3 regions of the Alteromonas sp. CNT1-28 genome follow, and region 1 is predicted to be linked to each of the others. Evidence: predicted binding sites of a transcription regulator. Region 1 holds the regulator's gene; each other region holds the start of a gene.
What was found. Region 1 encodes sigma-54, which starts transcription at its own class of promoters, with help from an activator protein. Its sites were predicted from a motif close to GTTGGCACGNNNNTNGNNT; they were not measured.
Positions count from the first base shown of each region.

Region 2: a site for sigma-54 is predicted at 1,872-1,890, ahead of xdp1 (exosortase-dependent surface protein XDP1). Genes of this name have one in related genera too.
Region 3: a site for sigma-54 is predicted at 1,530-1,548, ahead of fliE (flagellar hook-basal body complex protein FliE). Genes of this name have one in related genera too.

Region 1 covers NZ_JAKREZ010000006.1:253,117-256,280, reverse strand. Annotated here, with positions in the region: gene lptA (lipopolysaccharide transport periplasmic protein LptA) at 1-99, shown strand, start outside; gene lptB (LPS export ABC transporter ATP-binding protein) at 102-827, shown strand; gene MHN02_RS05865 (RNA polymerase factor sigma-54) at 901-2,382, shown strand; gene hpf (ribosome hibernation promoting factor) at 2,413-2,700, shown strand; gene ptsN (PTS IIA-like nitrogen regulatory protein PtsN) at 2,714-3,157, shown strand.
Region 2 covers NZ_JAKREZ010000011.1:92,164-95,327, reverse strand. Annotated here, with positions in the region: gene pssA (CDP-diacylglycerol--serine O-phosphatidyltransferase) at 1-443, opposite strand, end outside; gene xdp1 (exosortase-dependent surface protein XDP1) at 820-1,755, shown strand; gene xdp1 (exosortase-dependent surface protein XDP1) at 1,938-2,804, shown strand; gene prsT (XrtA/PEP-CTERM system TPR-repeat protein PrsT) at 2,910-3,164, shown strand, end outside.
Region 3 covers NZ_JAKREZ010000002.1:181,260-184,423, forward strand. Annotated here, with positions in the region: gene MHN02_RS02500 (ATP-binding protein) at 1-19, shown strand, start outside; gene MHN02_RS02505 (sigma-54 dependent transcriptional regulator) at 36-1,373, shown strand; gene fliE (flagellar hook-basal body complex protein FliE) at 1,615-1,950, shown strand; gene fliF (flagellar basal-body MS-ring/collar protein FliF) at 1,963-3,164, shown strand, end outside.

The DNA of each region.
Region 1 (3,164 bases):
AAGGATGGTGAGGGTCGAGTGACCACAGTATTCACACCTGAGACCATTCGCAAAACTTCGTCTAAGAAAGACAAAAAAGACAACGAGGGCAATGAATAGCAATGGCAACTTTGAGCGCTAAAAATCTTGCTAAGGCTTACAAGTCAAGACAGGTTGTTCGAGATGTAAGTCTGTCTGTCTCAACGGGTCAAATTGTTGGTCTTCTTGGCCCAAATGGCGCTGGTAAGACCACCACATTCTACATGATTGTTGGTTTAGTGAATCTGGATAAAGGCAAGATTGAAATCGACGACAATGAGCTAACTCATCAGCCCATGCACGAGCGCGCACGCCGCGGAATTGGCTACCTACCGCAGGAAGCCTCTATTTTCAGAAAGCTCACAGTGCATGAAAATATCATGGCCATTTTGCAAACCCGTAAAGATTTAAATTCACAACAGCAAGAAGAAGAAGCTGATGCGCTACTTGATGAATTTAATATTAACCATATACGTAATAGTACGGGGATGAGTTTGTCAGGGGGCGAACGCCGACGCGTTGAGATTGCCCGCGCTCTGGCAGCAAAACCGCAATTTATTTTGTTAGACGAACCATTTGCTGGTGTTGATCCAATATCAGTTAATGATATAAAGAAGATAATACAACATCTTCGCGATAGGGGTATTGGAATCCTTATCACAGACCATAACGTACGAGAGACATTGGATGTTTGTGAAAAGGCGTACATTGTGAGTCATGGCGAGCTTATTGCGCAAGGAACGGCGGAACAGGTTTTAAGTAATCAAAAAGTAAGGGATGTATACCTAGGCGAACAATTCAGGCTATAGTTAATGTAACCGAATTGTCATTTTTCAGTTTCGCTCTGGTATATTCAATTTAGAGCATTTAAATAAGACGTAGATGAAACCATCTTTACAGCTAAAATTTAGCCAACAACTTACCATGACACCACAGCTTCAGCAGGCCATTAAACTGCTGCAGCTTTCTACACTTGATCTTCAACAAGAGATCCAAGAAGCGCTCGATTCTAATCCGCTATTAGAAGTTGAAGAAGGTAACGACGAGCCGCAACTAGAAAAGAACAATATCGACAACGATGACAGCGGCTCTGAGGCCACTGCTTCTGCATCTAGTGACACACTAGAAGCCGGCGATGCACTTGAGAAAAACGATCTTCCCGATGAGCTGCCAATCGACAGCACATGGGACGAATACTATTCTGCTTCATCTTCGCCTGCTCCGGGTCCATCCAATGACGACGAGCAAATCTTCCAAGGTGAGACTACTGAAGATATTCAAGAGCACCTTCTTTGGCAAATGCGCCTTACCCATTTCTCGGATACCGATCGCGCAATCGCTACAGCAATCATCGACTCTATTGACGAGTCAGGTTATTTAACCGTTACCCTTGATGATATTTTAGAAGCGGTTAACGATGATGATATGGAAGAGCCGATTGAAATGGACGAAATAGAATGTGTGCTAAAGCGCATTCAGATGTTCGACCCTATTGGTTCTGGCTCACGCTCTCCACAAGAATGTTTGATGGTGCAATTGCGCCAATTTTCAGAAGACACACCGTGGCTTGCTGAAGCAAAGCAACTAATTGAAGAGTACTCTGACTTACTGAGCAGCAAAGACTATCGTACGCTTATGCGTAAAAGCCGATTGAAAGAAGATCAGCTACGCGAGGCAATGCGTTTACTGCAAACCTTGAATCCTCGCCCAGGTAGTGCTTTAGTTACTAAAGAGCCTGAGTACGTTATTCCTGATGTCTCAGTAACCAAGAAAAATGGCCGTTGGGTGGTTGAGCTGAACCCCGACAGTCTGCCTAAATTAAGCGTAAATCAACAATACGCTGCAATGAGTCGCCGTGCCAAGAATAGTAGCGATTCACAATTCATCCGCTCACACATGCAAGAGGCTAAGTGGTTCATAAAGAGCCTTGAATCTCGTAACGAAACCTTAATGAAGGTTGCAAACTGCATTGTGCAGCAGCAAATGGGCTTTTTTGAGCACGGCCCGGAAATGATGAAACCAATGGTGCTAAATGATGTCGCAGAAATGGTAGATATGCACGAATCCACTATTTCGCGAGTGACAACGCAAAAGTACATGCATACGCCACGTGGAATCTTCGAATTGAAGTATTTCTTCTCAAGCCACGTTGCAACAGAGTCTGGTGGTGAATGTTCATCTACAGCGATTCGTGCATTGATCAAGAAATTAGTGGCCGCTGAAAAGCCTAGCAAGCCGCTAAGTGATAGCAAGATTGCTTCATTGTTGGCCGAACAAGGCATTAAAGTTGCCCGGCGAACAATAGCAAAGTACCGGGAATCGTTGTCGATCCCGCCGTCGAACCAACGCAAAAGCCTTATTTAATCGGGCTTAATAATATAAGGAAGACGAAATATGCAAATCAACCTTACTGGTCATCATGTCGAAATCACCGACTCTTTGCGTAATTATGTCGATACGAAGTTCAGCAAACTTGAACGTCACTTTGATCACATTTCTAATGTGCATGTCATCCTGAACGTTGAAAAATTAAATCAAAAAGCCGAAGCGACCGTTCATTTAAGTGGCGCTGAAGTATTCGCATCCTCAGAAAATACCGACATGTATGCGGCGATTGACAGCATGGTTGATAAACTCGACCGGCAGGTAATCAAGCATAAGGAAAAACTGAAAAAACATTAGTAGTTAATTAAGCATGGATATACAAGCCATCGTAAGTCTGGACCGCACCGAGTGTGCGGTTCAGTGTAATAGTAAAAAGCGAATTCTTGAGATCATCGCTGATATCGCTGCCAAGCAAAACGAGAACATTGATCAGGCAACGGTACTCAACAGTTTGATGGCTCGAGAGCGTATGGGTAGTACAGGCATTGGCAATGGTATCGCCCTGCCCCACGGGCGCCTGCCGGGCCTCGAGAAAGTGATTGCCATTGTTGTAACCAGCACGCCAGCAATTGACTTCGACGCCCTTGACGAGAAACCCGTAGACATCTTTTTTGCGCTACTCGTTCCCGAGGAACAGACCGAAGGACACCTTCAAACGCTGGCCACCGTGGCTGGTAAACTAAGCGACAAAGAAACGATTAAAGCAATACGTCGCGCAACGACAAGCGACGATATTCTATCTGCATTAAGTTAAACATTAA
Region 2 (3,164 bases), on a different contig from region 1:
CCAACCCATACAAGACCAGAGACAACAGCCGCAGCAGCCGGACTTGCGAGACCTTGGAAGAAACGCTTATCGGCAATACCAACTTGCGTATTGAAGCGAGCTAAACGAAGAGCTGCACCCGCTACATATATAAAGGCCGCTAACCAGCCTAACTTGCCCAGCTCAGTTAACCCCCAATTATAAGCAACAAGTGCAGGTGCCATTCCAAATGAAACCATATCTGCCATTGAGTCATACTCAGCACCAAAGTCGCTTTGCGTGTTCGTCATTCTTGCCACACGCCCATCTAAGCCATCAAAAATCATAGCAACAAAGATAGCCACTGCCGCGGCTTCGAACCTGCCGTTCATTGACGAAACCACAGCAAAGAAACCCGAAAACAACCCTGCTGTTGTTAATAAGTTGGGAAGTAAGTATATCCCTTTACGTTTTTGATCAGACATATGTCCTCATACTTCTAAATACACAATTGCACTAATTATTTCATAGATATGCAGGAACGCATAGCAAAGTAAAAAGGCTGCCTCGTTCCTTTACATAACGCTGTTGCAAAACGTTATTAGCTTTGCATTGATTACACGTACTCCTACCACAATGCCGGCGCTTGGCTTCTATTTATTCAGGACCGCGTATGCTCACGATCAAACAAACAACTAATAACTAGGTATACGGTTACATACCTTAAATAGCTCACCGTTCATATATCATACAAGTCCATGTTGAAATTAGGTACTACCAAGTTTGTGTTCGCATAATGTGCGCACACATCACTCGGCGTGTACTTGAAGTGCTTTGCGCTTCATATATAGGAAAGCAATTATGCGAACGCTACAAAAAACGTTTTCTTTGCAAACTGTACTATTACTTTCCACAGCTTTGCTATCTACCCTGAGTGCTAATTCAGCATTCGCTACCTACTATAAAAAGCAAAGTTATTCTCACTGTGGGTCATCGAGCCTAAGCAACGAACAAAGCAAAGTATGTAACTCTCCGTTGGGAGAATACACCTACGATCTAGTCGATGACAAAGTGACACAAACCAATCAGACGAATAATTCCTTTGTTCAAATAGACGGATTAAATATTAATATGTCCGCCTTTTCTGACACACAAGGGGTTACCGGCGAAACAGTCGTTGGCGCCAAGTTAGAAAAGATCTCAGATAAATGGGCTTACGGCATAACAAACAATGATGAAGCATACTATCGTGGCGACGCTGACCACGCTATTGACAATATCAACTATTACTCTCAAGGTAGCGCGAACGCTTATTATAGTGGTATGACTAACGTAGAACGTGACTATGACTTCGTGTTGTTATCTTTCGACTCTGCGGTGACACTAACGGGCGCAAGTTTTTCATGGCTTTACAGTGGCAGCGACAGCCAAGTATCTGTTGCAGCACTAAGTAATACTTCGAAACTAACCTCAGGTGTTAACACGTGGAGCGATATTGTCGCTAACGCCTTAACTTCAGCCTCATTTGATATTGAAAACTGTGAATATTTAGATCACCGCGCTGACTTTACTTTCACTGAGTCCGCTCAATATTGGTTGGTTGGCGCTTATAACACCGTATTCGGAAATATTGGCGGCCATGTAGGTAATGATGCCTTTAAGCTTGCTAATGTTGGCTTCTCTGTAACAGAGTCTGCCGGTACGCCAACGCCAACAGAAGTTTCTGAACCTGGCACCATTGGGTTACTCATGGCTTGTTCACTTCTCGTGATGTGGCGTCGCAAAAAATCCATTTGAAGAAATTAGACTTTAGATCACTGACAGGTTGGAAAATCTGTCAGTTTTTTTTACCCTCTCTCATATCGCCCCTTTTCAAATTATAACATTAACTTAAAAATCAGAAACTTAAACAAACTGGCACGAAATAAGCATAAAATTAGAAATAATCATCTAATTTTGCTTTTTGGGTAGTTCAAAATATGAAGTTTTCTACATCGCTGACAATACTATTACTTGCTGTTAGTTCATCAGTTTTCGCTACAGATTCAAGCCTCAACAGTGCAAAGTATGATGCACAATACACACTCGCCAATTCTAATGGCAGCGCTAATTACTCACAAACGACCAATGCGCAAAACAGCAATACCTCAATCGAGATCAACGGCGTTACAGTTGATGTAGGAATCACTGCTTGGTCAAACTCTGCAGGACACGCCGACGACAAACTTGCCCAGGGCAATATTCAAGGTTGGTGGAACTGTACGCTTGGTAATAATGGTTGTACTTTAGCAAATAGACACGTTGGCTACGGAATTAAAAATAGTGATTATTCTTGGGGAGGTGATAGTCACGCAGTTGATAATAGCGGTGACGGCGGTGGCAGAGATTTTGATATGTTCTTACTGTCATTTAGCGAGTCAGTGACTCTTGAAAATGCAGCCTTCACTTGGGTAGTCGGCGACAATGATAGTAAAGAAGTTACTGTTGCGGGTCTTAATAGTATTGCGGCATTTGAGAGCGGAGCCAACTCAACTTGGAACACTGTTACAAGCGCTATTGTTGAGAATACACTAGGTCACTATGGCGTAGGTTCAAAAGGCTCAAACGGTTTGTACGAATCAACATTTACAAAGCTAACTGGTAGTGCAAAATACTGGTTAATAGGTGCATACAATACCATTTTCGACGATAACGCTAAGAGTAACTTTAACAGCGTACAATTAAAACTGTCTTCCATTGGTGTGTCAATGACTCAACCAACCGCAGAAGTTAGTGAGCCTGGCGCCCTAGCACTGATGGGGTTGGGTTTAGGTCTTGTTCTTTATAGACGTAAGCGCCGCGTTTAATTGTTTAAAAACGCATAGAAAACACGTATCTTTAGAAGGTGGCTTAGGCCACCTTTTTTTATGCTATTTTTAAGCCAGCGGCTAGGCTAAGTTTCGAAGGTATATATGGATTTTTTTAATAATAAAAAGCGTGTTGTACAACGCACTATTGTCTCTGCAGTTGCCTCATCATTAATCGCTTTTAACAGTTTTGCTTCTACGTCAGAAGACTACGAAAAAGCACTGACCGCGTTTAATCAAAACGAATACGACGAAGCCTATATCCACCTTAAAAACAGCTTACAAAAAGATCCTGAAAACCTTGCTGCAAAAATCCTAATGGGAGAAATACTGCTTATTAATGGCTACTTAACTGCAGCA
Region 3 (3,164 bases), on a different contig from region 1:
ATTGACTCATGTTGCGTAGGTCATAGGAGAGAATAATGTCTAAAACTACCATTTTAATTGTTGAAGATGACGCAGGATTACGCGAAGCACTCCTAGACACCCTTCTGTTAGGTAACTATGAAGTTGTTGCCGCTGACTGTGCTGAAGAAGCGTTAATGGTGCTGTCTTCGCGCTCCGTCGATTTAGTGGTAAGCGATATTCAAATGGGCGAAATGAGCGGTTTAACGCTACTTAAAAGTATCAAAACTAAGTACCCCAATATGCCGGTGCTATTGATGACAGCCTATGCCACTATTGATGATGCCGTGCAGGCAATGCGCGATGGCGCTACAGACTATCTATCAAAACCGTTTGCCCCAGAAGTACTGCTTAATTTAGTGGGACGCTACGCGCCGGCTCAAAAAATAGAGTCACGCACGCCTATTGTTGCTGACCCTTCAAGCTTGAAGTTACTTGAGCTTTCTCGCAAAGTCGCGAAGTCCGACGCCACTGTGATGGTAATGGGACCAAGCGGTTCGGGTAAAGAAGTGCTGTCTCGCTATATTCACGATCAGTCGCCGCGAAGTGATGCGCCATTTGTCGCCATCAACTGTGCAGCCATACCAGAGAACATGCTAGAAGCGACCTTGTTTGGTTACGAAAAAGGTGCGTTCACCGGCGCAATCCAAGCTTGCCCGGGTAAATTTGAACAAGCCCAAGACGGTACGCTGTTACTTGATGAAATAACCGAGATGGATTTGGCGCTTCAAGCTAAACTGCTGCGCGTGTTACAAGAGCGGGAAGTAGAGCGTCTTGGCGGACGTAAAACGGTTAAGCTCAACGTCCGTGTTATTGCTACAAGTAACCGAGATTTGAGAAAAGCAGTGGATGCGGGAGAGTTCAGAGAAGATTTGTACTATCGCTTAAATGTATTCCCTATCGAGTGGCGCCCACTTTCGGAACGTCCGGGTGATATTGTCCCTCTTGCCGAACACCTGGTTCAGCGTCACGCTAGTTCTCAAGGGCTGGGTACTATCAGGTTAAGCGCAGCAGCACGCAATAAGCTGTCGCAATACAGCTGGCCAGGGAACGTTCGCGAACTAGAAAACGTGGTTCAACGGGCGCTTATTTTATGTGAACACAATGAAATCGACGCCAGCGATTTAATGATTGACGAAGACATGACGGCACCTGTTGAAACACTGCAAGAGCATGTTGAAGAAAATAGGTTAGGGTCTGAGCTTCGTTACCAAGAACACCAAATTATCCTCGATACATTGGTGTCGTGTAACGGCAAGCGTAAAGATGTGGCAGAAAAGCTCGGCATTAGTCCAAGAACCCTTCGTTACAAATTAGCGCGCATGCGCGAAGACGGTATTGAAGTGCCCGCATAAGGTCGCTTTCTACACTTTCGGTTTCCTCGTCCTTATCCGTCGCCTCCGTAGTAAAGAAGGCGGCGGTTTTTTGTTGCTCACACTAAGTCAAACGCCATAAATTTGGCTAACCCTCTTATTTTTTATTTATCTTATTGATATGTATGGATTTTTAAAGTTGGCAAGCCCTTTGCTAAATCCCCTCTATAAATAAGTTATACGCCGATGTTCAGGCGGTCTCGAAAAAGCACTAGGAGTGGTTATGGACGTTAAAGCCAATAGTTTGTATCAAGAAATGCAGAACATGATTGGGCAAACTCGTCTTCAAGTTAATGAGCCTCAACAGCAGCCGCTTAGTGAAGTTAATAGCTCGGCAAGTGATTTCTCGACCATGCTAAAGAATGCGGTAGATGGTGTAAACGGCATGCAGCTCGAATCTAAAGATGCGCAGCAGCGTTTTGAAATGGGCGACCCTAACTTAAGCCTAGCTCAAGTTATGCTGACGAAAGAAAAGGCGGGCATTGCTTTTGAAGCCACTGTTCAAGTACGTAACAAAGTACTTGAAGCCTATAAAACAATAATGAATATGCCGGTGTAGGTGGAGTAGGTTATGGCTGAAGCTACAGGTACAAACCTTACGGTTCCTGATCAAAATCAATCAGTGGACAATGAGCCAGAAAACAAATCTGGTTTTATGGACACTTTAGGTAGCGCAGATATGATGCGCCAAATGGCCCTTGTGGTTGTTTTGGTAATCTGCGTCGCCATCGCTATTTTTATTCTTATCTGGTCGCAAGAACCTGATTACCGTCCACTTGCGAAAATGGAAACCCAAGAGCTTATTGAAACCCTCGATTATATGGATGCGAACCAAATCGACTATAAGCTTGAAGGCAATATTGTTTACGTAAGAAGTGACGAATTCCAAAACATCCGTTTAGGCATGACCCGCCAAGGGTTAACAAAGGCCTCTGATGCCGGTACCGATATCATTATGCAGGATATGGGGTTTGGTGTGAGCCAGCGTGTTGAGATGGAACGTCTAAAACACGCCCGCGAGCAACAAATCGCGGCTACCATCGAAGATATCGCGAGTATTCAAAAAGCCCGTGTCTTGTTAGCTATGCCTAAAGAGAACGTATTTGCGCGAAGAGAGAAGAAAGCGTCGGCAACCGTTGTGCTAACGGCTAAGCGCGGTGCCGTTATTGCAGGTGAAGAGGTTGATGCTGTTGTCGATATCGTTGCGTCTGCAGTGCAAAACATGGAGCCGTCTAAGGTAACCGTAACAGACAGCAATGGTCGTCTGCTTAACTCAGGCTCTCAAGATTCTATGAGTGCTCGTGCCAGAAAAGAATACGAGATTGAGCGCCAGCGTGAGCAAGAGTACTTAGAAAAAATTGACGCGATACTGATTCCTGTATTGGGCATAGGTAACTACACAGCACAAGCTGACGTTACCATGGACTTTACAGCTATGGAACAAACACAGCGTAGCTACAATCCTGATTTACCTGCGGTTCGCAGTGAAATGATAATGGAAGAAAACAGCGTAGGTGGCGGTGTTGGCGGTATTCCTGGTGCACTGTCTAATCAGCCTCCGTTAGATTCTAATATTCCAGAAAATGCTGTGGGCGGTAGTCAGCAAACTATGCCTGGCCGCACAGCGAAAGAATCAACACGCAACTACGAACTTGATACCACTATCAGTCATACCAAGAAACAGACAGGGGTTATCCGCAGATTAAGTGTGTCGGTTGCCGTAGACTACACCCAAGTTGCGGGTGAAGACGGCGCCATGACGCCAACGCCTCG